2 linked regions of the Sphingobium yanoikuyae genome follow. The protein of the gene in region 1 interacts with the protein of each later gene in a pairwise test. Links are inferred from orthologs where the notes say so. Each region holds a gene or a part of one and is shown on either strand. Other genes may lie near its edges.

Region 1 (14,744 bases):
CGCGACATGGCATGGCACATCGCCGCCAACATACTGTTCCCGCCGAATTTCGATGCCGCAAAGAGCTGGCCGGCAATCATCGCCGTCCACCCGTTCGGCAGCTGCAAGGAGCAGATGATCTGCCCCCACCGAGTGGACCGATTGGTTTGTTAGTGCATTAAGCTCATCGCCGCCATATCCGGACGGAGGTGGAGCGAAGCGGAACCGGAGGCCGGATATGGCGGTGTCGCCGTTTCTGGTGCCGGTGGCCGATAGCCAAGACTGCTGTGCGGGCGGACGGTGTTGTAATGCCGCCGCCAGGCTTCGATCAGCACCCTGGCCTCGGCGAGGCTGTAGAAGATTTCACCATTGAGCAGTTCGTCGCGCAGCGACCCATTGAAGCTTTCATTATAGCCATTCTCCCATGGCGATCCCGGCGCGATGTAGAGCGTCTTCACGCCGATCTGCCGCAGCCATTGCTGGACGGCATTGGCGATAAATTCGGCGCCATTATCTGACCGTATATGTGCAGGCGGGCCGCGCGAGATGAACAGGTCCGCCAAGGCCGCCAGCACATCCTCATGTTTGAGCTGTCGCGCAACGATAAGCGCCAGACATTCCCTGCTGGCCTCGTCGATGATCGTCAGGATGCGGAACTTGCGGCCGTCATGCGTGCGCCCCTCGACGAAGTCGTAGGCCCACACATGCCCAGGATACTCAGGCCGCAGGCGGATGCATGATCCGTCGTTGAGCCATAGACGCCCGCGTTTGGGCTGGCGCTGCGGCACCTTGAGCCCTTCGCGCCGCCATATCCGCTCGACCCGTTTATGGTTCACCGTCCACCCCGCATGGCGCAGCAACGCCGTGACCCGGCGGTAGCCGTAACGACCATATTGCTTTGCCAAGGCGATGATGTCCTCCGTCAGCGCCTGTTCGTCATCCGCCCCACGCGGCACTTTACGCTGTGTCGATCGATGCTGCCCCAGAACCCGGCATATCCGTCGCTCGGATAGCCGGACTGGCAGATCCCGTCGTATATGATCGATGCAGCGCCGTCGCCGCGCGGGGCTCAGAAGTTTCCCCGTGCAGCTTCCTGCAATATCAGCTTGTCCAGCGTCAGGTCCGAGATCGCCCGGCGCAGCCGTTGGTTTTCCTTCTCCAGATCCTTCATCCGCCGTGCCTGGTCGGTCTTCAGCCCGCCATATTCCTTGCGCCAGCGATAATAGGTCTGCTCGCTGACCCCGATCCGACGGCAGGCTTCGGCGGTCGAAGCCCCCTGCGCCAGCACAATCTCAACTTCACGCAGCTTGCCGATGATCTCTTCCGGCTTGTGCTTCTTGCTCGGCATTCAATGTCCCTTTCGCGGTCCAGACTATCATAGTCTCTGGGCCACTCAGCGGGGGGCAGATCACATCATGGGAGGGTCAGCGCAAAGTCGCCCACGCGCGGCCTCACGATCATGCTCCAATTCCCGATCGCGAACATCGGGCGCATTGCCAGTGGTGGCAGCGAGCGAGGATAGGCGATCTTCGACAAGGCGGACAGTTTCGACGCGATCATCCGGGTCTTGCCCGGGCGCACGATGGCCCGGGCCGCGTCGCGCTGGTCGCGCGCGTCTGCTAGCGTGACATCGGGGAACAGCCCGAAGGTCAGCCGCTTCTGTTTGCCGGCAAATCGATTTGAAACGCCAGGACTTCGCCCCTTTCGTGGAGACGAACAGGTGCAGGCCGGCGGAATCAGCGAGCTATAGTCCCGCTCCCCCGGTCTGGCGTTCTTCACTTCGGCGACGGTCAGAGCAACGATGCCCCCACTTTGAAATCCGATGCCCCCACCAATGTCCCCGCATGGGGTGCGCTAGAGCGTTTTCTAATCAGGTGGAACACCTGATGACTCGGAAAACGCGTTAAACCAAAAACTTAGAGCAACCGATCTGACGCAGTCGGATCGGAATTTGCTCTAGAGCGAGATAGAGTGAGACAAAGTGTAATTCGAGTGCGCCGGAATAGACGGGGCGCGGAGTCTCAATGAGAACAAATGGCTAACATGATCGGAAAATCTGGTGGGCCCGGCAGGACTCGAACCCGCAACCTAGCCGTTATGAGCGGCCAGCTCTAACCATTGAGCTACAGGCCCCACCTTGAACGCGGCGATAAGGAGCATCAGGCGGCTTGGCAAGCCTTCGCGCGCGCCGGAATAGCGTCCAGCAACTGATCCAGGCCGACCGCCGTCACGCCGCGCCGCGCCAGATGGCTCAGCACCCTATCCCACCAGCCGTAAAAGGCGGTGCGATCGGCCTCGTCACGGACATAGGGCGTGTGCCCCGGCTCCAGCGTGGGCGAATGGAAACTGAAATTGAGGACGCGCACGCCTTCCTCGATCAGTGCATCGATCGCCGTCGTCGCTTCGGCTGCGGTGATGCCCTCGGGCGTCAGCGGCACGCGCGAGAGCATCCGCGCCCGCGCCAGCGCACCGGCCAGCGGCCCCATCGCCTGGGTCGCGCGATAAAGCCCCTCGCCTCCGCCCCGTAACAGGCCGGTGATCGCGGTCGACAGCGGCAATTCGACCAGGCTGCGGGTCGGCCCCGCCCAATAGGGATTTTGCGGCAGGCCATGGAAATCGGGGCCATGCTGATGGCTGTAATCGAACCGGCTGCGCACCGAGGTATCGAGGCGAAAGCCCGCCGCCTCCAGCAGCCGCGCACTATTGGGGCCGACGCCATAGCGCCCCGCCCGATAGGCAATCGGCCGCCGACCGAAGCGATCCTCGATCCGGCGGCACAGCGCCTCCAGCTTTGCCGCCTCCACCGCCTCGGGCAGCGAACCGACATAGGAATTGGCGGCATTCACATCCTCGACATGGGGCGGATTGACCCAGGGGTGGAGATGCGCGCCGACATCGGCCTCGCCCGCTGCCACCCACGCCCCCATCATCCCGGCGGCGGCATCGCTGTCCACCACCGGATAGTCGGTCACATAGACGGGCTTCACCCCGGCCGCCGCAAAATAGGCCTGGCCGCGTGCCATGCCGGCCAACGCCGTCACGCCATGGCCTTCCCGACGGAAGGGCGCATTCCAGTCGAATTCCTCCTCGGTATCGACGAACAGCATGAAGCGGGTGCCGAACGCGGCCGGAAGCGCAATCATGTCCTCGGGCAGCGGCGCCCGAAGCAGATTGCCGTCATGATGATGAGCTGATTGCATCGCCCTTCCCTATCCCGCAATGGTTGCGATAGGGTTTCGTTCCGGTCAAGCCCGCGCCCGACCAGCCCGAAAATCAGCCATTGCCAACGACATCCTCTTCCATCCCGTCGACCGGGATGCGCAGCAGGAAACGGTCCGGGCCGACATCCAGGCTGCCGCCGCAACCCGCCGCCAGGCTGCGGATCAGACGCAGCGAGAAGCCCAGCCCCAGCAACGGCCCGTCCGCCCAGTCGCCCTCGGGCGTGTAGCCCGGATCAAGCAGATGCGCCTCGTCCATGCCGCTCAGCGTCGACGGGCGATCGATCGCCAGCACCACCTTGCCCGACGCGCCATCGGGCTGGAACCAGCAGGCGCCGGTCACCGCCTCGCCCTCGGGCGCGACCGAAATCAGCGTGCGCAGCAGATGTTGCACCATGCGCTCGCCCTGCACCGGATCGATGCTGATCTGCGGCAGATCCTGCGACACGGCGATTTCGATCGGCGTCACCGCCCGGCCATCCTGATCGCGGAAACGGGCCGCGACCTGCATCACCAGCAGCGCCGGATCGATCGTCTGCGGCGCACCGATGCCGTCGCCCCGCGATACCTTGGCGGCCAGATCCAGATCGTCGAACGCCGCCAGCAGATGGCGCGCATCGACCGCGATATTGCCGGCCATCTCGCGATATTCGACGCCGGCCGCGCCGAACAATTCCTGTTCGATAATCTCGGCAAAGCCCAGGATCGCGTTCAGCGGCGTGCGCAGTTCATGCACCAGCTGGCGCAGCGAATCCGCCGACAGGCCGGCAATCGTCACCGGGCCGGACGGCGTCGTCGCCACTTCGTGCAGATAGGGGCGCCGTGCCTGGCCGCGATAGCCCTGGAACCGACCGGACCGCGGATCGAAGAAGGGGGTTGCCGACAGGCGCCATTCGCCTGCCATCATCCCGCCGATGATGGTGAAACGGCCATTCTGGAAGCCGCTGCGACGCTGGAAGGCGCCCGCGACATGGCCATCGGGACCGCTTGCCCCTTCCAGCGCAATTTCGCCGAGCGACAGGCCGACCAGCGCGGCACGCGGCCCCTGGTCGACCCAGACCAGCACGCCGGTCGAATCCGTCTCGAACGCGAAGAAATGCGGCTGTTCGGCGCGCAGCGCGGGCTGCGTCACCGGCGCGACGATGATGTCCTGCGGCGGCGTCTCTTCGGGCGGACGCCGGGTACTGGTGAAGCGCGCAATGCGGTCGACCAGGTTGCGGATCTGGTCGGGGCCGGGTTCAGCCACCGGCTGCGGCGCCACTTCCGGCTCGACGACGGGCTCGGCCGCGAGCGCCATGTCCGCGGTCAGCAGCATGTCGGCTTCACGGACGCTCGTGCCGCTAGTCAGCACCAGGTCCGTCGGGCCGAAGGCTTCGAGCCCCTGCCGCGTTTCGGGGCCGATGTCGCGACGGCCGCGCAGCACACCGCGCGCCGTGGGGCTGAGATGCGGCAGCAGTGCGGCCCACAGCGGATCGGACAGGCGGGCGCGTGCCATAGCCGCGCCGGCGATCGCCGGACGGTCACCGGCAAAGAAGCGGATCAGGCTGGCCGAACGCAGCCGGCCGCCCAGTTCGACGACGGTCGCGATTCGCTGCATTTCAGACAGTTGCGGCCGCAACTGGGCCAATCGGCCGAGCAGAGCCTCGCGATCGGGTGCGTCCATGGGGGGACGATCATAACGATCATGCTGCGCCAGCAGGTCGACACATTGCCGCCACAGCGTCACCGCGCCCACGCCGCTGCGATCGTCGGCAGCCAGCACGGTTTGCATGATGTCGTTGAAGCGCAACCAAAGTCCCCATATTCAAGCGGTAACAGGCGGCATGCCCGCATCGCTGTTCGTTACATCCTAACCGATAAGCAGTCCTTACCCAAAGCGAAAGCGTGTTTTCGACGCACAATATGAGCGTCGCATAGTGGGACAATTGCATTGCGCTGAAATATTATTATGATGCGCCCGCAGTAACAGGTAAGGAAATAATCAATCTGATGGCGGGGCCCAATATCGACGACATCGACCTGCAGATCCTGGGCGAATTGCAGGACAATGGCAGGATGACCAATGTGGATCTGGCGCGGAAGGTCGGGCTGACCGCACCGCCGTGCCTGCGCCGCGTCCGTGCGCTGGAGGAAGCCGGCGCCATCACCGCCTATCATGCCGTGGTCGATCCGGCGATGCTCGGCTATACCATCACCGTGTTCGCGATGGTCAGCCTCAAGAGCCAGGCCGAGGCCGATCTGAAGGCGTTCCAGGACCATGTCGACGCCCTGCCAGAAGTGCGCGAATGCCATATGCTGAACGGCGAAATCGACTTCATCCTGAAGGTGGTCGCGCGCGACCTGCAGAGCTTCCAGCAATTCCTGACGTCGAAGCTGACGCCGGCGCCCAATGTGGTGAGCGTCAAGACGTCGCTGACGATCCGCACGTCGAAGAATCTGCCCGGCGTCCCGCTGCCGGTCTGATCCGGTCAGCCCGCGACAGCCGGCACGCAGGCACAACGAAAAAGGGCCGGCCCCGCGGGGGGACCGGCCCTTTTGCATATCATGTCGCGCCGCGATCAGCTGGCGGTCTGCGCCGTGCCCTGCTGCGCCGACTTGCGATGCTGCAGATCGACCCACACCGACCAGAAGCCGGCGACATTGCTCCAATTGCCGCTGGTCACCTGGGCCAGCGTGGTCTTGCCACCGGCCAGATCGCCCGAACGGGCCAGCGCGATGCCCAGGCGCGCATTGGCATGGCCCTGATCGACCCCGCCCTTGCTCAGCGCCAGCCGATACTGCTCCACCGCCTGCGGATATTGACCGAGCGAGAAATAGCCGTCGGCCGCATTCAGCGCCGCCTTGCCATCGCTCGCCGCCGCCGCCTTCTTCGCCAGCGCGGGCATGGCGGCAATATCCTTGGTCGCCTTGGGCGTCACCGCCTTCAGCAGCTGCGCCGTGGTCGCCTGGCTGGTGGTCAGCTTGCCGGCCGAACGGCCCGCCTCGATGATCGCCTTGGCTTCGGCAAAATTGCCGGTCTTCTCGGCCAGCTGGGCATAGGTCTGGTAATCGCGCTCGCTCGCCATCGCGCCATTGGCAGCCTGCAGGCGATAGAGGTCGAGTTGGACCTGCGGGTCGCTTTCCTGGCCGGCCAGATAGTTGGTCAGCGCCGAACGCCATTCAGGGGTCGACGGATAGACCTCCAGCCGCTCGCGATAGAGGCTGCTCACCTCATCCCAGTCATTGGTCTGATAGGCCATGGAGATAGCGCGGTCATACCAGGCGGCCGGGATCGGCTGACCCGATGCCTTCTGCTGCGCCAGCGCCTCCTGCACATAGGTGCGGGCTTCCTTGGACTTGTTCTTGCGCATCGCGATATCGGCGCGCAGCATGGTGGCGTCGATGCCCGAATAGCCCAGCGTCTTGGCATAATCGAGCTGCGCCACCGCATCGGTATAGTTCGCGACCATGTAGGACAGATAGCCGGCGATGAAGCGCAGGCGCGGCGCGTCCGCCTTGGGCACCGAACTGGTCTTGAACATGTCGGTCAGCGCGATCCGCTGGGCCTGGATGTCCCGGCGCAGCACCGCCACCTCGAAACGCAGGCCGGCCGCAGCATAGGCTTCCATGTCGGTGGTCGGGTTGAGCGACGCGATGCGCAGATTGGCGGTCGACGCGTCACGCGCCTTGATCGCGGTTTCGGCGGCCTGCACATCGGCGCGGAAGGCGTCCGACATCTCGATCGGCGGCCCTGCCACCACGATCTTCTTCTTGGCCGCAGCCGGCGTCGCCAGCATGGCGCCGGCCAGCACCACCGGCAGTCCGATAGTCAGAAAAACAGGATTCCGCTTGGCCATGACAGGCCTCCCCCACTGCAATATCCCGGCCCCCGGCCGGTCATTCAAAAAAATATAGGCGCACAGACCGCCGAACCAGCGACGATCTGCGCGCCTTATACTAGATTCAGGCCTTGGTGCCCAGATAGGTCAGCCACAGATCGGCGATCTGCTTGCGCGCACCGCCCTGGACTGCCTCGAACGCCGACTTGGCGCCGGCATTGTCGCCACCCATAGTCTTGGCAATGCCCAGGCGGGTGTTGATCTCGTCGGCGTCGACGCCACCCTTCTGCTTGGCCAGTTCGAACATCGCCGCCGCCTTGGCATAGTCGCCATAGCCCAGATAGGCGTCGCCGGTCGCAGCCGCGACCTTGCCATTGGCGGCCTTGCCGGCATCCGCTTCGGCGGCACCCAGCGACGACTTGTCGCCCGGAATGCGGCCCACGGCGGCCTGATAGATGTCGCCCGCCTGGCTGGCGTTCAGCACGCCCTTGGCGCGACCGGCGTCGATCGTCGACTTGACCTCGCCATAGATACCCGTCTTCGACGCCATTTCGGCCAGTTCGGTGAAGTCGGCAGCGACCACCAGCCCCTTGGCCGCCGACATCAGGCGCAGCACGTCCAGATTTTCGCGGTTGGTGATGTTCGGGTTCGCCTGCTGGAACAGACGGATCAGCGTGCGCAGATTTTCACCGCTCGGATTGGCGGCATAGGCCCACTTGGCCCAGTCGGTGACTTCCGGCAGGCGCGCGGCAGCCGCACGGCTGACGCCGATCTGATACCATTGCGCCGGCACGGGCTGGCCCGACGCCTTGGTCGCATCAGCCGCCGCCTTCAGCGCGGCGAGGCCCTGCTGGTTGAAGCCACGCGCCGGTTCGGCCGAGGCGTTGCCGGTGCCGGCCTTGCCGAAATACGCCTGCGCAATGGTCGGGTTGACCTGCTCCGCCTTGTAACCGGCGGCCAGCGCCGCCTGACCGCGCGAAATGGCGACGTCGTAATTCTTCTGGGCAAGAGCCGCGTCGGCCGCCACCATGTTGAACTGGCCGGTCTGCTCGGGCGGCGTCAGGCCGCTGTCGAGCATCTGGTTGAGACCTTCCATCTTCAGCGCGTCATCCTTGCTCTGGATGCCGGTGTTCAGCTTGATCGCGCCGATCTGATACTTGTCATCGTTCGACGCCGCCTTGCCGTCGGCCTCGGTCAGCGCCGTCTTGGCACCGGCGAAATCCTGGGCATCGGACGCCTTCTGGGCAGCCTGCAGCGACTTGAGCACTTCGGGCGACACGTTCAGCTTGCGGCCGGCCGGCTTTTCTTCCTTCTTCGCGGCGGAGGCGGGAGCCGAAACGGCGCCGCCGGTCAGCGCCAGAGCCAGCGCGAGCGACAGCGGGGTAACAAAACGCATGATCCTCATCTCCTTTTCGCGCCTGACAGGGGGACCACAGGCGACATCCGGGTTGAACGCCGATTAGGGGTCGGCGCGTGAACGGGCTTTGAACAAGCCTATATCCGCGCATTTTGCAACTGTCATGCTGCCGCTTCGTTCCGCTTTTCTTCACGCCCGCCAATCACCGCCTTGGCTGCACATGCGGGCGCGCGGGCGCGCGCGAGGGGTGACAGATTTGTTTCGCTCGGCTAGTGCAATGGGAACGCATCACACCCATCCAAAAAGAGAATCGCCTTGACCGACGAGACCGTCCTCGCCGACCCTTCGGACATCAGCCCCATCAGCATCGTTGATGAGATGAAGTCGAGCTATCTCGACTATGCCATGTCCGTGATCGTCTCCCGCGCCCTGCCGGACGTGCGCGACGGCCTGAAGCCGGTGCATCGCCGCATTCTCTTCTCGGCCCAGGAATCGGGCTTCGTCTACAACCGTCCCTATCGCAAGTCGGCCCGTCTGGTCGGTGAAGTCATGGGTAAATATCACCCCCATGGCGACAGCTCGATCTACGACGCATTGGCCCGCATGACCCAGGACTGGTCGATGCGCGTGCCGCTGATCGACGGCCAGGGAAACTTCGGCTCGATGGACCCCGATCCGCCAGCCGCCATGCGTTACACCGAAGCGCGCCTGGCCAAGGTCGCGACCGCGCTGCTGGACGATCTCGACAAGGACACCGTCGACTTCACGCCCAACTATGACGCGTCGGAAAGCGAGCCGCAGGTGCTGCCCGCCCGCTTCCCCAACCTGCTGGTCAACGGCGCCGGCGGCATCGCCGTCGGCATGGCAACCAACATTCCGCCGCATAACCTCGGCGAAGTGCTGCGCGCCTGCCTTGCCTATATCGAAAACCCGGCGATCTCGACCGACGAACTGATCCAGATCGTCCCCGGCCCCGATTTCCCGACCGCGCCGCTGATCCTGGGCCAGTCGGGCGCCCGCAACGCCTATCATACCGGTCGCGGCTCGATCCTGATGCGCGCCCGGCACGAGGTGGAGGAAGGCCGCGGCGACCGCCGCTCGATCGTCCTCACCTCCATCCCCTATCAGGTCGGCAAGAGCGGCCTGGTCGAAAAGATCGCCGAAGCCGCCAAGGACAAGCGGATCGAGGGCATCAGCGACATTCGTGACGAATCGAGCCGCGAAGGCGTGCGCATCGTCATGGACCTGAAGCGCGACGCCACCCCGGACGTCGTCCTCAACCAGCTGTGGCGCAACACCCCGGCCCAGTCGAGCTTCCCCGCCAACATGCTGGCGATCCGTGGCGGCCGCCCGGAACTGCTGGGCCTGCGCGAGATCATCGAAGCCTTCGTCAAGTTCCGCGAAGAGGTCATCACCCGCCGCACCAAGTTCGAGCTGAACAAGGCGCGCGACCGCGCCCATATCTTGCTCGGCCTGGTGGTCGCGGTCACCAACCTCGACGAGGTGGTGAAGATCATCCGCAGCTCGGCCAGCCCGGCTGCCGCCCGCGAATCACTGCTGGCGCGCGAATGGCCGATCGGCGAGATCGCGCCCTATCTCGCCCTGGTCGAGGCGATCGAGACCGAAGTCAGCGGCGAGAGCTACAAGCTCAGCGACGTGCAGGTCCGCGCCATCCTCGACCTGCGCCTCCACCGCCTGACCGCGCTCGGCCGTGACGAAATCGGCAAGGAACTGGCCGAACTGGCCGAAGCCATCGCCGAATATCTCGCCATCCTGGGTGACCGGGTGAAGCTCTACGCCGTGATGCGCGAAGAGTTCGAAGCGATCGAGAGCGAATTCGCCACGCCGCGCGTGTCGGTCATCGCCCCTGCCGCCGACGGCATCGATGACGAGGATCTGATCGAGCGCGAGGAGATGGTCGTCACCGTCACCGTGCAGGGCTATATCAAGCGCACCCCGCTGGAGAGCTTCCGCGCCCAGGGCCGTGGCGGCAAGGGCCGTTCGGGCATGGCGACCAAGGATGAGGATGCCGTCACCGAATTGTTCGTCACCTCGACGCACACGCCGGTGCTGTTCTTCTCGACCGCCGGCAAGGTCTATCGCCTCAAGGTCTGGCGCCTGCCCGAGGGCGGCCCCGCCACCCGCGGCCGGCCGATGATCAACCTGCTGCCGCTGGCACCGGGCGAAACCATCCAGACCGTGCTGCCTCTGCCAGAGGACGAGGAAAGCTGGAAGGAACTGCACGTCATGTTCGCCACCGCGAACGGTACCGTGCGCCGCAACAGCATGGACGCCTTCGCCAATGTGCCCAGCAACGGCAAGCTCGCCATGCGCTTCGATGAAGGCAGCGACGATCGCCTGATCGGCGTTGCGCTGCTGACCGAAGAGGATGACGTGCTGCTCGCCACCCGCCAGGGCCGCGCGATCCGCTTCGCCGCCACCGACGTGCGCGAATTCCAGAGCCGCACCTCGACCGGCGTGCGCGGCATGACGCTGAAGGATGGCGATGAGGTCATCTCGCTCTCGATCCTCAAGGGCTTCGACGCGACCACCGAGGAACGCGACGACTATCTGCGCGCCGCGCCGTGGAAGGAAAATGAAGCGACCCCGGCGATCAACAGCGCCGAACGCATGGCCGCCTTTGCGCAAGCGGAGCAGTTCATCCTGACCGTCTGCGCCAATGGCTATGGCAAGATCAGTTCGGCCTATGATTATCGCCGCACCGGTCGCGGTGGCCAGGGCATCACCAATATCGACAATATCGCCCGCAACGGCCTGGTCGTCGGCAGCTTCCCGGTCGCGCATGAGGATCATCTGATGCTCGTCACCGATCAGGCCAAGCTGATCCGCATGGGCCTGTCGTCGATGCGCGTCATCGGCCGCAACTCGGCCGGCGTGCGCCTGTTCAACGTCGCCAAGGACGAGCATGTCGTTTCCACGGCCCGGATCGAGGACGGCGAAGACGACAATGCCGAGGCTACGACCGAAGGCACCGTCGAAGTCGCGCCCGAAACCGCCCCGGAAACCGGCAGCGAGGGTCGCGAGGCGTGAGCGAGCTGTTCGCCTACAAGATCCTGACCGCCGAGCAATATGACCAGTTCAAGGCCGACGGCGTGTTCAAGGGTGCGCCGATCGACCTGCAGGACGGCTATATCCACATGTCCACGCGCGATCAGGCGGCCGAAACGGCGGCCAAGCATTTCGCGGGACAGGATCGGCTGGTGATGCTGATGATCGACCTCGCCCCCTTTGGCGAGGCGATCAAATGGGAAGTGTCGCGCGGCGGCGCACTCTTCCCCCATCTCTATGGCGACCTGCCGATCAGCGCCGTCGCCGGCAAGGTGATCCTGCGCCTCGACGAGGCCGGCAATCATTTGTTCCCGGCCGGGTTCTGATCCATTCCCCTTCCTTCCCGAGCCAGCCTCGGGGAGGAAGGGAACTACCCCCGCCCCATCTCCACCACCCGGCCACGCACAACGCGATAGGTCCAGCCGCCCCAACTGATGCGATTGGATGTGGCAGCCTGTAGCTGCACCGCCAGATGCGCCCAGCAGACGGCAAAGGGCGTCACCATGTCCCACCAGAGCGATCGGCGCGCCCGCGCCGCCTGCTCTGGCTCCAGCACGGCCGCCAATATCCGCCGCCGCGCCGCCGCCCGGCCCCAGGCCGCGCCATAGCCGATCGCGATCGCCGGCCAGCTGCCCCAGCCCAGCGCCCACAGCCAGAAGCCCGATTGCAGCGCGACGGCACCGGTCGCCACCGCCCACATGCGCGGACTGTTGGTGAGGATATGGCGATATTGACGCACCCCAAAATTCCAGAGCGCGCCAAGCCCACCATCCAGCGGACTTGCCACCAGCAGGTCGCGCACCGGCCGCATCCGCAGCTTCGCGCGCCATCCAGCCAGGCCGATCGCCATGTCGTCGGACAGGCGCCCGGCCAGCGCCGCGTCGATGTCGATCCGCTCGGCCGCCACCCGCGTCATCGCCATTGCCCCGCCCCAGGGCATGGTGGAACTGGCCGCGCGCGGCAGCGTCGCCAATTGCTGCTCGACCGCGCCGACCAGCGCCGGCATGCCCTGCCCGGCCGGCAGCAGCAGCCGATAGCCTGTCACGATATCGGCCTTGCCCCGCACCAGCGGGAAGAGCAGCCGTCCTGCCAGCCGCACCGGCGGCGCGATATCCGCGTCGATGAAGATCAGATAGCGATCCGCGTCGCGCAACGCCTTGAGCGCCGCCCGCAGCTTGTGGACCTTCTGCCCCTCGTCGCTGGCCACGCCGGCGCGCACGATCTGCACCCAATCCGGCTCGGCGATCGCCAGCGCCTCCGCCGCCACACAGATCCCCGACGTCGCCAGCAGCAACCGGAACGGCGCACTCTGCGCCTTCAGCCGGGTGACAAGTTCGCTGTCACCTTCCCAGTCATCGCGCACCGACAGGATCATGACCGCGCCGCCGGGCGCCTCCTCCTGCCGGTCCGTCGGCAGATGGCGCCAATAATTGACCACGCCCATCAGGCTCAGCGCCTGGAGCAGCAGCCACAGCGCCAGCATCATCGTCACCACCAGCCCCCTTCGCGGCTCTTTACCGCCTCAACGGCTCCTGTATGACGGGCAGGACCATGCTCTCCAACCCCTTTCTCTTCACCCTGCTCCGTCTGCTTCCCGCCAGCCTCGCCTCCTGGCTGGGTGGCTGGCTGTCGGCGCATGTCGCCCGTCCGCGGATGAAGCTGCGCGACGCCCGCGCCCGCGCCAATCTGGCGCTGCTGCGGCCCGACCTGCCGCAAGCGGAACGCGAAGCGATCCTGACCCGGCGTTGGGTGAATGTCGGCCGCACGCTCGCCGAACTGGCCAATATCGACCGGCTGGTGAATGCCGACCATGTGACCGTCATCGACCAGCCAGCCTATCAGGCGGTGCTGGACGGTCCCGGCCCGATGATCGCCTTCACCTGCCATATCGGCAATTGGGATCTGCTCGCCGCCCATATCAAATGGTCGACCGACCGACCGGGCCTTGGCGTCTATGAAGATCCCGAAGACCCTCGGATCGCCGCCCAGCTCAAGAAGGCGCGATCCAGCTATATGGGCGAGGCGATCGGCGGCGATGGCGCGGCACGCGGCGTGCTCAAGCATCTGACCCAGAAGGATCGCGCCACCCTCTATATCCTGGCTGACGAACGACGCGACCGGCAGGTCTGGTTCCCGACCTTCGGCCGCGCGCTCGAACCATCGGGCAACCTCTCGATCGCCCTGCGCCTCGCACGCAAGGTCGGGGCGCAATTCCTGCCTTTCTATCTGGTCCGCACCAGCGGCCCGCATTTCGCGCTGCACTGGCATCCGCCGCTCGATCCCCGGACGATGAGCGATGCGGAGATCGTCGCTGTCCTCGATCGCTTCCTGGGCCAGGCTTGCATCGACCATGCCGATCAGTGGCTGGCGCTGCACGACATGGACCTGACCCAGCCTGTCTGAATGTGACTTCCCTTCCCTTACGGTCTAAAGGCCCGCCCATGTCCCGAATCGCGATCAAGATCTGCGGCCTGTCGACGCCGGAGACGGTGGGCGCCGCCGTGCGCGCCGGGGCGAGCCATGTCGGCTTCGTCCATTTCCCCAAAAGCCCGCGTCATGTCGAACCCGACCAGATGCGCGCGCTCGCTGCGGCCGTTCCGGCCCATGTCGATCGCGTCGCCGTGGTCGTCGATGCCGATGACGAACAGCTTGCCCGCCTGACCGGCACCGGTGCGCTCAGCGCCCTGCAACTCCATGGCAAGGAAAGCCCGGAGCGGGTTGCCGCTATCCGCCAGCGTTTCAGCCTGCCGGTGTGGAAGGCGATTTCGGTAAAGACCCGCGCCGATATCGACGCTGCCCAGGCCTATGCCGGCACGGTCGACCGGCTGCTGTTCGACGCGAAGACGCCCGATGGCGCGGCGTTGCCGGGCGGCATGGGCCTGCGCTTCGACTGGACCTTGCTACGCGGCGTCGCCATGCCCGCCCCCTGGGGCCTGTCAGGTGGCCTTGGCATCGACAATGTGTGCGATGCGATCCGCCTGACCGACACGCCGCTGATCGACGTTTCTTCGGGCGTCGAGGATGCACCGGGCATCAAGAGTGTGGACAAGATCATGGCCTTCTGCAAAGCGGTGTCGGCATGTTGACGCTGAACGCCCCTGCCATGCGCATCGAAGGACGATGGCGCTGATCGCTTCCTGACCACAAGCGAACGCCCATCATTTGTCCCCGGAAAGATATTCATGACCGACACCATCACCCTGCCCAACAGCCTCCGCAGCCAGCCGGATGACAATGGCCATTTCGGCGCCTTTGGCGGCCGCTATGTCGCCGAGACGCTGATGCCGCTGATCCTGGAGCTGG
Region 2 (14,563 bases), 1.6 Mb from region 1 along the record:
CGACACGCTTTGCCCCTGATCATAGCCGATCTCGATCGCGGCCATGCCGCCCGGCGCGATCAGCGCGGGCAGTTGCGGCGCGATGCGGCGATAATCGTCCAGCCCGTCGGCGCCGGCAAACAGGGCGCTGGCCGGATCGTGCAGCACATCGCCGGCGAGCGGCGCGTCGGTGGCGATATAGGGCGGGTTGATCAGCAGCAGGTCGAACGGCCCAGTCACGCCGGCCGCCCAATCACCCAGCTGGAAGCGCGCGCGCGTCCCCATGCCCAGCCGGTCGGCATTGTCCTGCGCCACCGCCAGCGCGGCGGCAGACGCGTCGATGCCCAGCCCTGTCGCATCAGGCCACTGGTCGAGCGCGGCGAGCAGCAGCGCGCCCGATCCGGTGCCCAGATCCAATATGGTCGTGGGCGCACGATCACGGAAATGATCGACCGCCGCCTCGATCAGCGTCTCGCTGTCGGGGCGCGGGATCAGCACATCGGGCGTGACGGTCAGGCTGATCGTCCAGAAATCGCGGCTGCCCAGGATATGGGCGACCGGTGCGCCGGTCAGCCGCCGCTGAACATGGACAGCGAAATTGACAGGGACAGACAGGTCGCGCTGGCGCAGCAACAGGTCATTGCGGCCGATGCCCAGTGCATGGGCCATCAGCAGTTCGGCGTCGAGCCGGGGGGTGTCGCTGATCGTGCTTAAGCTGACAGTGGCGTCGCGCAGCGCATCGGCGACGCTCACGCCACCCCGTCCAGCTGGGCGAGGCGCGCGGCCTCATCCTCGGCCACCAGCGCGTCGATCACTTCGGCAAGGCCCGGCCCTTCGAGAATTTCGGGCAGGCGGTGCAGGGTCAGGTTGATGCGGTGGTCGGTCACCCGCCCCTGCGGGAAATTATAGGTACGAATGCGCTCCGACCGGTCGCCCGATCCGACCATCGCCTTGCGCGCGCCGGCCTGTTCGCTCTGGGTGCGCTCGCGCTCCGCCTCATAGATGCGGGCACGCAGCACCTGCATCGCCTTGGCCTTGTTCTTGTGCTGCGACCGCTCATCCTGCTGCGTCACGACGATGCCGGTCGGCAAATGGGTGATGCGCACGGCGGAATCGGTGGTGTTGACGTGCTGGCCACCGGCGCCCGACGCGCGATAAATGTCGATCTTGAGGTCGGAATCGGCGATCTGGACATCGACTTCTTCCGGCTCGGGCAGGATCGCAACGGTCGCGGCGCTGGTATGAATGCGGCCGCCGCTTTCGGTGACCGGCACGCGCTGGACGCGATGCACGCCGCTCTCGAACTTCAGCTTGGCGAAGACGCCGGTGCCGTTGATGCTGGCCACCACTTCCTTGAAACCGCCCTGTTCCGAGGCGTTGGCGGAGAGCATCTCCATCTTCCAGCCCTGGGTATCGGCATAGCGCTGATACATGCGGAACAGATCGCCGGCGAACAAAGCCGCCTCATCCCCGCCGGTGCCGGCGCGGATTTCCAGCATCGCCGGGCGGGCATCGGCCGAATCCTTGGGCAGCAGCTGCAGCGCCAGCGCGCGCTCGGCATCGGGCAACTGCCCCTTAAGCAGCTGCATTTCCTCCTGCGCCATTTCGCGCATCAGCGGATCGGCGTCGCTCTCCTCGCCGCCGGCCATCTGTTCGAGGGCGCGCAGTTCCTGGCGCAACCGGCGCAGCTCATGCGCCGCCCGGGCGACCGGCTCGATCTCGGCATATTCCTTGGACAGTTTCACGAACGCATCGGGCGCGAGGTCGGCGCGCGTCATCGACGCCTGCACCTCGTCCCGGCGCGCCTCGATCTGCGCGATGCGTTCGGCGGAAATGTGCATCAGAGCGCCGTCATCGTGCCAATCAGCGCATCCAGTGCGACCGCCTGCTGCTCGCCAGTGCCAAGGTTGCGGACCGCCGCTTCGCCCCGTGCCAGTTCGTCGTCACCCAGGATGATCGCGCAGGCGGCACCCGACGCGTTGGCGCGCTGCATCCGCTTCTTCATATTGCCGCGATAGCCCATGTCGCAGGCGATGCCGGCACGGCGCAGATCGGCGATGATGCCGGTCGCCTTCGCCTCGGCCGCCTCGCCCATCGGGATCAGCACGATCTGCGGCTTGTCGATCGCCGGCTGGTCGATCAGCATCGCCAGCCGTTCGATCCCCGCTGCCCAGCCGACCGCCGGGGTGGACGGACCGCCCAGATTTTCGATCAGGCCGTCATAGCGGCCGCCGCCCAGCACCGTGCCCTGCGCGCCCAGCCGGTCGGTGATGAACTCGAACGCGGTGTGGCGATAATAATCGAGGCCACGCACCAGCCGCGAATTACGCTCCCATGCGACACCGGCAGCGTCGAGGCCGCTGGTCACCTTGTCGAAGAAGCTGCGCGCCTCGTCGGTCAGATAGGCGTCGATGTCCGGCGCGCTGTCGGCGATCGGGCGGTCGCGCGGATCCTTGCTGTCGAGGATGCGCAGCGGGTTCTTCGCCAGCCGGTCGATGCTTTCTTCCGACAGTTCGCCACGATGCGCCTCGAAATGGGCGATCAGCGCGGCGCGCCAGGCTTCGCGGCTTTCCGCGTCGCCCAGCGTGTTGAGATTGAGGGTCACGCCTTCCGACACGCCCAGTTCGCGCAGCAGCTGGTCGGCCAGCACCAGCAGCTCGACATCGGCCGCCGGCTCGCCCGCGCCCAGGATTTCGGCGTCGAGCTGGTGGAACTGGCGGAAGCGGCCCTTTTGCGGGCGTTCATAGCGGAACAGCGGACCATGGGTCGCGACCTTCAGCGGCGCAAATTGCTGCCAGCCCTCGGTAATATAGGCGCGCGAGATACCGGCGGTGAATTCGGGGCGCAGGGTGATGCTGTCGCCGCCGCGATCCTCGAACGTGTACATTTCCTTCGACACGACGTCGGTGCTTTCGCCCAGCGAACGGGCGAACACCGCGGTCGATTCAAAGACGGGCACTTCAACCCGCTGGAATCCATAGAGTTTGCGCACCCGGTCAAAGGTGGCGACGACATGGGCGAAGCGTTCCTGAAACGCCTCCGCCGTGCCGCCCAACATGTCCTGCGTTCCGCGCACCGGGCGCGGCGTTTCGATCTTCGCCATGGGGCAGCGCCTTTAACGATAATCGCGGCCCAAGGAAACGCGCTTTTTATGGCGGCATAAGGGGTGGACGCGGGCGATTCGCCCCGCCATGCTTGGGACAGACGGGCCGTCCGGCCCCCGTTCCTTTTCTGGAGACCGTCATGATCCGCAGCCTTGCTGCCGCCCTTTGCCTTTCGACCGCGATTGCCAGCCCGTTGCTGGCGCAGGACGTCATCCGTTCCAAGCCGACCGCCCTGCCCGTCGACAGCGCCAAGCCGATGCCCAAGGATGTCCCCTATCCGGGCGGCACGATCCGCCTTGACGTCGACGCCACCGACACGGTGCAGCGCATCTTCCGCGTGAAGGAAACCATTCCCGTCGCGTCGAGCGGCCCGATGACCCTGCTCATGCCCGAATGGCTGCCGGGCAACCATGCCCCGCGCGGCCCGATCGAGAAGCTGACCGGCCTGACCTTCACCGCCGATGGCAAGCCGATCAGCTGGAAGCGCAATCCGCTCAACGTCTATGCGTTCGAGATCGACGTGCCGGCCGGCACCAAGCAGGTGGTCGCATCTTTCCAGTTCCTGTCGGCGACCGCGACCAACCAGGGCCGCGTCGTCGTGACCCCCAAGATGCAGAATATCCAGTGGGAAGATGTGTCGCTCTACCCGGCCGGCTATTATACCCGCCAGATCCCGGTGCAGGCCAATGTCACCTATCCCGCCGGCTGGCAGGCGGCGACCGCGCTGCGCGGCAAGCGCAGCGGCGACACCATCGCCTATGACGTGATCGACTATGAGGCGCTGCAGGACTCGCCGGTCTTTGCCGGCACCCATTTCAAGGCGGTGGACCTGGGCCACAACGTCACGCTGAACATCGTTGCCGACGATGCCGACGAACTGGTGTTCAACACCGACCAGATCGCCAAGCACAAGAAGCTGGTGGCCGAAGCCGGCGCCGCGTTCGGCACCTATCATTTCGACCATTATGATTTCCTGCTGTCGATCACCGACGAAATGGGCGGCATTGGCCTGGAACATCATCGCTCGTCCGAGAATCAGGTCGAGCCGGGCTATTTCAAGAAGTGGGATTCGGGCGAGGCGCTGCTCGACCGCAACCTGCTGCCGCATGAATTCACCCATAGCTGGGACGGCAAGTTCCGCCGCCCCGACCTGCTGTGGACGCCCAATTTCGACGTGCCGATGCAGGACAGCCTGCTGTGGGTCTATGAAGGCCAGACCCAGTTCTGGGGCTATGTGCTGGGCGCGCGTTCGGGCATGTTCTCCAAGCAGGAGACGCTGGATGCCTATGCCCAGATCGCAGCGAAGCTGGACACTACGCGCGGCCGCGAATGGCGCCCGATGGTCGACACCACCAATGATCCGATCATCTCCGCCCGCCGTCCCAAGGGCTGGGCCAACTGGCAGCGGTCGGAGGATTATTATAATGAAGGCCTGATGATCTGGCTGGAGGTCGACGGCATCCTGCGCCAGCAGACCAAGGGCGCCAAGGGCATCGACGATTTCGCCAAGGCCTTTTTCGGCATCAAGCCGGGCGACTGGGGCCAGGTCGTCTATAATCGCCAGGACGTGATCGACACGCTGAACGGCGTCGCCCCCTATGACTGGGCCGGCCTGTTCCACAAATATGTCGACAGCCCCACCACGGAAACGCCCAAGGGCGGCTTCACCCTGGGCGGCTACAAGCTGGTCTATACCGATACCCCCAATGCCATCACCAAGGCGGCCGAAGGCGCGCAGAAGACGGTCGACCAGAGCTTTGGCGTGGGCCTGACGGTCAAGAATGACGGCGATATCGCGGCGGTGATCTGGAACAGCGCCGCGTTCAAGGCTGGTCTTGCGGTAGGATCTAAGATTATTGCGGTGAACGGCAATGAATATTCGAGCGACGCATTCAAGACGGCGCTGACCGAGGCTAAGGACGCGAAGAAGCCGATACAGCTTATCCTAAAGCAGGACAAATATTATCGCACCCTGACCCTCGCTTATTCGGATGGCCTGCGCTATCCGCACCTCGAAAAGACCGGCACCGGCGAAGGCAGCCTCGACAAGCTGCTGCAGCCGCGCACCTGAAGATTTCCAAGCAACCGCATGTAAAAGGCGAAGATGCATGAATATTGACCTGATCCCCGTCGGCGAAGATCCGCCAAACAGCCTGAACGTCATCATCGAGGTGCCGGTTGGCGGCGAACCCGTGAAGTACGAGTTCGACAAGGCCTCGGGCGCGCTGTTCGTCGATCGCATCCTGCACACGCCGATGCGCTATCCGGCGAATTACGGCTTCGTGCCGCACACCCTGTCGCCCGATGGCGATCCGCTCGACGCGCTGGTCATCGCCCGCTCGCCGTTCGTGCCCGGCTCGGTCGTGCGCGCACGCCCGATCGCCGTGCTGAACCTGGAAGACGAAGCCGGCGGCGACGAGAAGCTGGTCTGCGTGCCGGACAACAAGACCTTCCCCTATTATAATAATGTCGGCGAGAAGGACGATCTGCCCACCATCGTGATGGAGCAGATCGAGCATTTCTTCACCCACTATAAGGATCTGGAAAAGACCAAGTGGGTGCGCATCGGCACCTGGGGTGGCGCGGAAGACGCCAAGCGGATCACGCTGGAAGCGATCGAACGCTATCAGGCCGAGAAGAAGAAGGGCTGAGCCCTTCTCGGTATAGCCGATTGAAAAGGGCCGCGCGGTGATGTTCCGCGCGGCCCTTTTCTTATGGGTCAGATTTAAAGATTAGAGCCTGATTCACGCCATCGGTGAAAACGCGAAGCGCTTCCACCTCAGACGATCAGGCTCTAGATCAATCGGTCGGCCTCCAGGGCGAGGGCCAGCGGATCGCGGCCGCGCGGGGTGCGGGCGTGGAGCCGGGCATCGGCCTCCACCAGTCGGGCGACGCCCATGTCGAGCTGCGCCTCCGGCAGGGTGAAGGGCAGGCGCAGGAACCGCTCGAACGCGCCATTGACGCCGAAGCGCGGCCCCGCCGCGATGCGCACGCCATGATTGCCGGCCAATGCCGCCAGCGCGCTCGCCTCCGCGCGGGGCAGTTCGGCCCAGAGCGACAGGCCACCGGCCGGCGATTCCACCCGCCAGTGCGGCAGATGTTGTTCCAGCTGCGCCAGCAGATGGTCGCGCCGGTCGCGCAGCATCGCCGCGCGCGGCCCCAGCCCCTCGTCCGCATCCATCAGCTGGGCGACGGCGAGTTGCTCGACCACCGGACTGGCCATGTCCATCGTCGTGCGGATGCGGCCGAGCGCGGCCACGGTCTGCGGATCGGCACGAATCCAGCCAACCCGAAGCCCGCCCCAGAAGATCTTGCTGGCCGATCCCAAAGTGATGACATGGCGGCCGGATGGGTCATGGCAGGCGACCGGCGGCGGCGGCGATCCGTCGAGGCCCATCGCCACCATCGTCTCGTCGATCACCAGCGGCGTGTGGGTGCGCATCGCCACCGCAACCAGCGCGCGACGGGTCGCCGGGTCCATGCTGCGTCCGGTGGGATTGTGGAAATCGGCGATGATATAGGCAAAGCGCGGCGCGGTCTGGCGGAAGGCCGCGTCCATCGCGTCGATGTCCCAGCCATAGACCGGCAGGCCGACCGGCACCGGCACGACATTGGCCCGCTGCAACGCCTGGATCGCATTATGATAGGTGGGATGGTCGATTACCGCCCGGTCGCCCGGCCCCGCCAGCCATTGCAGCAGCAGCGAGAAGCCCTGCTGCGCACCATTGGTGATCATGATCTGGTCGGGATCGGTCGGGCAACCGCGCCGCTCATAATGGGCGGCGATCGCCCGGCGCAGCACCGGCAGGCCGAGCGGGTCATAGCCCAGGTCGCCCAGATAGGCCGGCAGCGCCTCGACCGCATGGGCATAGGCGAGGCCCACGCCGGGCGCTGCCGGCAGCGCGGCATGGGTCCAGTTGAGCAGATTGTCGCCAGTGACCCCGTCGATGTCGGGCGTCGGGGTCTCGACCCGGCCGGGCGGCAAGCGGGTGACGCTGCCCGACCCCTGCCGGCTTTCCAGATAGCCCTCGTCGCGCAGCCGGTCGAAGGCGGCGGCGATGGTCGTGCGGCTGAGCCCCAGCGCGGCGGCCAGTTCCCGCTCGCCCGGCAACCGGACATTGAGGCCGATCCGCCCGTCCAGCACCAGCATCCGCAGCGCCTGCGCCAATTGGCGATAGGCCGGCTCGGCACTGTCCTGCGCGCGCCAGGCGCCCAGCAACCGCAGCAGCGAGGGGGGCCGAAGGAAGGAAGTGGACATGGCAATCAATCCAATCAGAGAGATTTGAAGGCCACTTACGCGTCATTGGTCCTTTTGTAAAAGGCCAATTTGGCTAGGTCTGATGCCCATGATGATGACCCGCCGCCTTTTCCAGCTCTTCTGGGGCCTTGTGCTTTACGGCTTTGCCATGGCGCTGATGCTGCGCGCCAATCTGGGGCTCGATCCCTGGGATGTGCTGCATCAGGGACTGGCGCCCAAGCTCGGCCTCAGCTTCGGCATGACGGTCAACCTGGTCGGCGCGGTCGTGCTGCTGCTCTGGTGGCCATTGCGGCAGCGGCCGGGGATCGGCACGGTCTGCAACATAGTGGTGATCGGCACGGCGGTGGACATCAGCCTCCATTATCTGCCGACGCCGGACGGCTATGCGATGCGCGCCGCCTGGCTGGGCGCGGGGATCATACTGAATGGGATTGCCGGTGGCGCCTATATCGGTGCCGGGCTTGGGCCGGGCCCGCGCGATGGATTGATGACCGGCCTGTGCCGCCGCAATGGCTGGCCGGTCAAATGGGTGCGCACCGGCATCGAGATCGCGGTGCTGGCGACCGGCTGGATGCTGGGCGGCACGGTCGGCATCGGCACCATCGTCTATGCCGCGACGATCGGCTGGATCGTCCACCATGCCCTGCCCTTCTTCACGATCAAGCCGCCCGAGCGCCCGGCGATCGCGGCATAAGTTGCCCCCTGACCGGCCGACAGAAACCCGTCGGCCGGTCCTTTTCCCGTTGAAAATGCGTCGCACCTTCCTTGATCGGACCGGCCTTGACCGGACCTTCCTTGACCGGATCGGGCAGTCGGGCATGATCCCGCCTCCGCCATTCCCGACGATCAAGGAGTCCCCGCCATGCGCGCCTTCCTCGCCGCTGCCCTCGCCCTGCCCTTCGCCGTTGCCGCCTCCGCCGCGCCGCCGGAGCAGGCGCTCGCCCCCCTCGCCTTCGAACAGATCGCACCCGCCGGCACCAAAATGCCGCGCTTCAAGGTGGATGCCGCCTGGCCGGCGATGCCCGATGACCTGCTGCTGGGCCAGGTCAGCGGTGTCGCCGTCGGTCCGGACGATTCGGTCTGGGTCGTGCATCGCCCGCACAGCCTGACCGCGACCGACACGGGCCTTGCCGAATCGCCCGCCACCGCCGTCTGCTGCAAGCCGGCCCCGCCGGTGGTGCGCTTCGCCAGGGATGGCCGCTATCTGGGCGGCTGGGGCGGCGCGGACAGTGCGCCCACGGTCGATGGCGTCAACCAATGGCCCGCCAGCCTGCACGGCATCTTCGTCGACAAGGCCGGCAGCGTCTGGTTCGGCGGCAATGGCAAGGGCGACCATGTCGTCATGAACTATACGCCGGAGGGCCAATATATCCGCAGCTTCGGCCGGCGCGAGAAGACCGGTGGCAATGACGCGACCGACCAGCTCGGCAACCCGTCCGACGTCAATCACAGCGACGGCATGGTGCTGATATCCGACGGCTATGTGAACCGCCGGGTGATCGGCTTCGACGACCGGACCAACAGCTATAAGGGCCGCTGGGGCGCCTATGCCAAGCCGCCGAGCGGACCGGTGCTACAGGGCACGTTCGACCAGAGCCATGCCGTCGATCCTAGCCGGGTCGCCGATCCCAAGTCCGCCATCTTCAACAGCATCGTCCATTGCGTGGTGCCGACGCGGGACGGCCACCTCTATGTCTGCGACCGCAACAACAATCGCGCGCAACTGTTCAAGCGCGAGAAGGATGGCGGCCTGACCTTCGTGCGCGACCTGGCGATCGCGCCGGAGACCGGCGGCACCCACACGGTCACCGACATCGCCTTCTCGCCCGATCCGGAACAGACCTATCTCTACGTCGCCGACATGATGAACGGCCGCATCTGGGTGCTGGAACGCAAGACGCACACCGTGCTTGGCGCCTTCGGCCGGATCGGGCGGCAGGCCGGGCAATTCACCTGGCTGCACAGCATTGATACCGACAGCGCCGGCAATATCTATGCAACCGAAGTGAATACCGGCCGCCGCGTGCAGAAGCTGGTCTTCACCGGCATCGAATGAAGGGAATCCTCGCAACGTGGCGACCGAACTTTACGACCTGACCGTCCCGGCCTTCCTGCGCGGCCTGCGCGTCCTCTCCACCCTGCTCGACAAGGGCGCCGCCTTTGCCGCCGAACAGGGGATCGATCCCGCCACGCTGACCGGCGCCCGCCTGATCGAGGATATGCGCCCGCTGACCGCGCAGGTGCAGCTTGCCACCGACAGCGCCAAGGGCGCGGTCATCCGCATCGGCGAGCTGGAGCCCTTCCCCCTGCCCGACACGGAGGAGACGTTCGCCGACCTGCAGGATCGCATCGCGCGGACCATCGCCTTCCTGGAATCGGTGCCGCGCGACCGGATCGACGGGCGCGAGGAGGCGACGGTCATCCTCAAGACTTCGCGCGGTGAATTTTCCTCCACCGGGCGCAGCCATGTGCTGACCTTCTCGCTACCCAATTTCTATTTCCACCTGACGACCGCCTATGCCCTGCTGCGCCAGGCCGGCGTGCCGCTGGGCAAGCTGGATTATCTGGGCGGGCTGTAATCAGCCCGCCACCAGCCGGACATAGGCGCTGGAGACCCAGCCGCTGGTGCAGGGACCGGCATAAGCCTGCTTGCGGTCGACCGGTTCGCGCACGCCGCAATCGGTCGGCGTCGCGCCTTCGCTCGCTGGCGGCGGGATCACCACGCCCAGCCATTTCTGGTCGATGCTGCGGGTGCAGACATGCACCCGTGCGCCTTCGGCCAGTTGGGCCAGCGCCTTCGCCTCGGCAAAGGGGGCGGACCGGACGCTCAACCCCTGCGGGCCGACACGGGTCGCCTGTCCCATCGCGCCGCAGGCATCCAGCCGGGGGCCATCCTCGCCGATCGTCACCGGTCGGGCCAGGGTCGCCTCGATCCGGGTTTCGGGCATCGCTTCGCGCGGGGCGCCGGCCAGCGAGCTGTTGGGCAATTCGTCGGCCACTTCGCTGCTGCGCGAGCAGGCGGAAAGCAGCATCAGGGCAAGGATCGGGACAACACGCATGAGCGCCTGATAAACCGCCCCAAAGCCGGGTGGAAGCCGCCATGTTTCGCTTTAGTTTCGAGGCGCCATTCCCTATATGCTGGGTATGAGCGACGAACAGCAGAACAGCCCCAACAGCAATGAATATGGCGCCGACAGCATCAAGGTGCTGAAAGGCCTCGACGCCGTGCGCAAGCGGCCCGGCATGTATATCGGCGACACCGACGACGGGTCGGGCCTGCACCATATGGTGTTCGAGGTCAGCGACAATGCGATCGACGAGGCGCTGGCCGGCCATTGCGACCGGATCGTCATCACGCTCAACCCCGACAACAGCGTCAGCGTCGAGGATAATGGCCGCGGCATCCCGACCGGCATCCACAAGGAAGAAGGCGTGTCGGCGGCCGAGGTCATCATGACCCAGCTACACGCGGGCGGCAAGTTCGAGAACACGTCGGACGACAATGCCTATAAGGTATCGGGCGGCCTGCACGGCGTGGGCGTCTCGGTGGTGAACGCCCTGTCCGAATGGCTGGACCTCAACATCTGGCGCGACGGCAAGGAACATTGGATGCGCTTCGCCTATGGCGATGCCACCGCGCCGCTCAAGGTGATCGGCGATGCGCCCGAGGGCAAGAAGGGCACGCGCGTGACCTTCCTCGCCTCGACCGAGAAGGTGCCGGGCGATGGCGGCACGTTCAAGAACCAGACCGAATATGATTTCGACAAGCTGGAGCATCGCTATCGCGAGCTGGCTTTCCTCAACAGCGGCGTGCGCCTGTTCCTGGTCGATGCGCGCCATGAGGAGAAGAAGGAAGTCGAGCTTTATTATGAGGGCGGCATTGCGGCCTTCGTCAAATATCTCGACCGCAACAAGAATGCGCTGATGCCCGATCCGATCGCGATCGCCGGCACCCGCGACGATGTGACCATCGACGTCGCGCTGGAGTGGAACGATTCTTATTACGAGAATGTCCTCTGCTTCACCAACAACATCCCGCAGCGCGACGGCGGCACGCACTTGGCCGCGTTCCGCGCCGCGCTGACCCGCACCCTCAACAGCTATGCCGAAAAGACCGGCCTGCTGAAGAAGGAGAAGGTGAGCCTCACCGGTGAGGATATGCGCGAAGGCCTGACCGCGATCGTCTCGGTCAAGCTGCCCGATCCCAAATTCAGCTCGCAGACCAAGGACAAGCTGGTCAGTTCCGAAGTGCGCCAGCCGCTCGAAAGCCTGATGGCCGACAAGATGGCCGAATGGCTGGAAGAAAATCCCGGCCACGGCAAGATGATCGTCCAGAAGGTGATCGACGCCGCCGCCGCCCGTGAGGCGGCCAAGCGCGCGCGCGAACTGACCCGCCGCAAGGGGGCGATGGACATCGCCTCGCTGCCCGGCAAGCTGGCCGACTGTCAGGAACGCGACCCCGCCAAGTCCGAACTCTTCCTGGTCGAAGGTGACTCGGCCGGTGGGTCGGCCAAGCAGGGGCGCAACCGCCACAATCAGGCGATCCTGCCGCTGAAGGGCAAGATCCTGAACGTCGAGCGCGCGCGCTTCGACAAGATGCTCTCGTCCAAGGAAGTCGGCACGCTGATCCAGGCGATGGGCACCGGCATTCGCGACGATTTCAACCTGGACAAGCTGCGCTACCACAAGATCGTCATCATGACCGACGCCGACGTCGACGGCGCGCATATCCGCACGCTGCTGCTGACCTTCTTCTATCGCCAGATGCCGCAGATCATCGAGGCGGGCCATCTCTTCATCGCCCAGCCGCCGCTCTACAAGGCGAGCCGTGGCCGCTCCGAAGTCTATCTGAAGGACGAAGCCGCGCTGGAGCAATATCTGGTCGACAATGGCGTCGACACGATGGCGCTGGAAACCACCGGCGGCGCCCGCACCGGCGACGATCTGCGCAGTCTGATCGACCATGCCCGCCGCATGCGCGCGGTGATGCGCTATGTGCCGCGCCGCTACGACCCGGCCATCATCGAGGCGCTGGGCCTGACCGGCGCGCTCGATCCCGAACTGTCCGAGGCGCAGCTGGCCGAACGGCTGGCAACCGCCGTCGCCTGGATCGCGTCGCATGATCCCGAGGGCAAGTGGACCGGCCGCATCGCCGAGGGCGGCGGCTTCCATTTCGAGCGGCTGTGGCGCGGCGTGACCGACCATCATGTCATCGAACATGGCTTCCTGGGATCGGCCGAAGCGCGCAAGCTGCACGGCACCGCCAGCGAAGAGGCGGAAAGCTATGCCAGGGGCAGCCGCCTGGTCTCGGCCAAGGCCGTCGCCGCGCAGGACGAACTGGGCGAGGACGAATTGCCGGCGGTTTCGGCCAAGGGCGTCAACATCTCGCGGCCCAGCGAATTGCTGGAAGCGATCCTGTCCGCCGGCCGCAAGGGCCTGTCGATCCAGCGCTACAAGGGTCTGGGCGAAATGAACGCGGAACAGCTGTGGGAAACCACGCTGGACCCGGACAATCGCTCGATGCTGCGCGTCGAGGTGGAACAGGCCGACGTCGCCGACGAAATCTTCACCAAGCTGATGGGCGACGTGGTCGAACCGCGTCGCGAATTCATCCAGGACAATGCGCTGAACGTCGCCAACCTGGACGTTTGATCGAATGACTGCGCCAGCCCGCAACCCCGCCCGGCCACCCAATCAGGATAATCTCTTGGGCGGCCGGGTGGGGGTGCGGGCCGGTGCGGCTCCGTGCGCCGTCAGGCGCACCCAAAACCGATGACCGATCTGCCACGCTGCAGCTGGGTGGGACCGGACCCACTCTACCAAAGCTATCATGACGAAGAATGGGGCGTGCCCCAGCATGATTCGCGCATGCTGTGGGAAATGCTGATGCTGGAAGGGTTCCAGGCGGGGCTCAGCTGGATCACCATCTTGCGCAAACGCGAGGGGTTTCGCGCCGCCTTTGCCGGCTTCGATCCGGACAAGGTTGCCGCCTTCGGTCCCGACGATGTCGAACGGCTGATGGCCGATCCCGGCATCGTCCGCGCCCGCGCCAAGATCGAGGCGACGATCAGGGGCGCGCACATCTATCGCGCGATGCGCGACGCCGGCGAGGATTTCGCCGCCTATGTCTGGTCCTTCGCGCCCGACGGGCCGATCGTCGGCGACGGCACGACCTTCCCGACCCAGACCGCCCTGTCGGAGGCGATTTCCAAGGATCTCAAGAAGCGCGGCTTCAAATTCGTCGGGCCGACCATCGTCTATGCCTGGATGCAGGCGATCGGCATGGTCGACGATCATGCCGCCCATTGTTTCCGGCGGGCCAGCGCGTGAAAGTGGCGGCGATGGTGACAGGGCTCTTAGCCCTTGCCGCCTGCTCGGGCGATCCCGTGCCGCCGAACAGGGTCGACAATCGCGCCGACAATGCGATCGCCAACGCGGCCCCGGCGCTCAACCAGGCGATCGTCGCCAATGAGAGCGCCACGCCCGAACCGGCCCCTGCCCCGGCTGCGCAACCGGCGCCCGCCACTGTTTCCCGTGAAACACCGCCTCCCCCGCCACCGCAGGAGGAGTATCGCGCGATCGGCACCGAGCCTTTCTGAGCGGTGATCGTCAATGGATCGGTCGCGACCTTGCAGCGGCCCGATCATCGTCCGCAGCGCTATCCCGTCACCCGCACCGATGATCCCCGCGCCATCCGCTTCATGGGCGATGGCTTTGCCATGACGGTGATCGAAGGACCGTGCAGCGACGGGATGAGCGACGCCATCTGGTCCGATCGGGTGCAGCTTTCCTTCGGCGAAGGCGTGCTGAAGGGCTGCGGCGGCACCAAGGACGGCGGCGAATAGGCGGGATCGCCGCCATCGCTCGTCTAACCCGGCAAACAGGGAGCATGTGACGATGAGCGACCAGCCCAAAGCCGATGTTGCGCGGCGCAACTTTCTCCTGACCGCCGGAATCGCGCTCGCCGCGACCGGCACGACGGTCTCTGCGCAACTTTCCGTCCAGCCGCCCGTGCCGCCAAGCGGGCCAAAGAAGAAGCTCGGCATGGTGTTGTTCGACGGGTTCGAACTGCTCGACGTGTTCGGCCCGCTGGAAATGTTCGGCATGCTGAAAGACCGGGTCGAGATTGTCATGATCGCCGACAAGGCCGGACCAGTGCGCAGCGGCGCCGGGCCGCAGACGATCGCCGATCATGGCTTTGCCGATGCGCCGAAACTCGACA

What was found.
Region 2: the proteins of gyrA (region 1) and gyrB interact in binary tests that used the Escherichia coli proteins (3 or more experiments, as listed by UniProt). The link is inferred for Sphingobium yanoikuyae from one-to-one orthologs.

What each region holds. Positions count from the first base shown.
Region 1 is NZ_CP139979.1:2,634,865-2,649,608, forward strand. The notes cover bases 8,369-11,623. They hold gyrA (DNA gyrase subunit A), read left to right. Parts: upstream 8,369-8,687; coding sequence 8,688-11,423; downstream 11,424-11,623. Other genes in these bases: U0025_RS12125 (YfgM family protein), read right to left, coding at 8,369-8,411; U0025_RS12135 (DUF952 domain-containing protein), read left to right, coding at 11,420-11,623. Also shown: U0025_RS12085 (alpha/beta hydrolase), read left to right, coding at 1-153; U0025_RS12095 (Arm DNA-binding domain-containing protein), read right to left, coding at 1,393-1,758; U0025_RS12105 (polysaccharide deacetylase family protein), read right to left, coding at 2,139-3,179; U0025_RS12110 (sensor histidine kinase), read right to left, coding at 3,253-4,986; U0025_RS12115 (Lrp/AsnC family transcriptional regulator), read left to right, coding at 5,187-5,660; U0025_RS12120 (tetratricopeptide repeat protein), read right to left, coding at 5,756-7,033; more of U0025_RS12125, read right to left, coding at 7,140-8,368; more of U0025_RS12135, read left to right, coding at 11,624-11,767; U0025_RS12140 (glycosyltransferase family protein), read right to left, coding at 11,812-12,927; U0025_RS12145 (lysophospholipid acyltransferase family protein), read left to right, coding at 12,993-13,844; U0025_RS12150 (phosphoribosylanthranilate isomerase), read left to right, coding at 13,883-14,527; trpB (tryptophan synthase subunit beta), read left to right, coding at 14,624-14,744. UniProt on the Escherichia coli protein: A type II topoisomerase that negatively supercoils closed circular double-stranded (ds) DNA in an ATP-dependent manner to maintain chromosomes in an underwound state.
Region 2 is NZ_CP139979.1:4,183,621-4,198,183, forward strand. The notes cover bases 10,166-13,239. They hold gyrB (DNA topoisomerase (ATP-hydrolyzing) subunit B), read left to right. Parts: upstream 10,166-10,485; coding sequence 10,486-12,993; downstream 12,994-13,239. Other genes in these bases: U0025_RS19365 (hypothetical protein), read right to left, coding at 10,166-10,400; U0025_RS19375 (DNA-3-methyladenine glycosylase I), read left to right, coding at 13,114-13,239. In the rest of the region: prmC (peptide chain release factor N(5)-glutamine methyltransferase), read right to left, coding at 1-732; prfA (peptide chain release factor 1), read right to left, coding at 729-1,820; hisS (histidine--tRNA ligase), read right to left, coding at 1,820-3,082; U0025_RS19335 (M61 family metallopeptidase), read left to right, coding at 3,223-5,154; ppa (inorganic diphosphatase), read left to right, coding at 5,192-5,734; MocR-like transcription factor YczR, read right to left, coding at 5,878-7,341; membrane protein YczE, read left to right, coding at 7,430-8,035; U0025_RS19355 (NHL repeat-containing protein), read left to right, coding at 8,204-9,397; U0025_RS19360 (DUF1993 domain-containing protein), read left to right, coding at 9,414-9,920; more of U0025_RS19365, read right to left, coding at 9,921-10,165; more of U0025_RS19375, read left to right, coding at 13,240-13,671; U0025_RS19385 (DJ-1/PfpI family protein), read left to right, coding at 14,239-14,563. UniProt on the Escherichia coli protein: DNA gyrase negatively supercoils closed circular double-stranded DNA in an ATP-dependent manner to maintain chromosomes in an underwound state.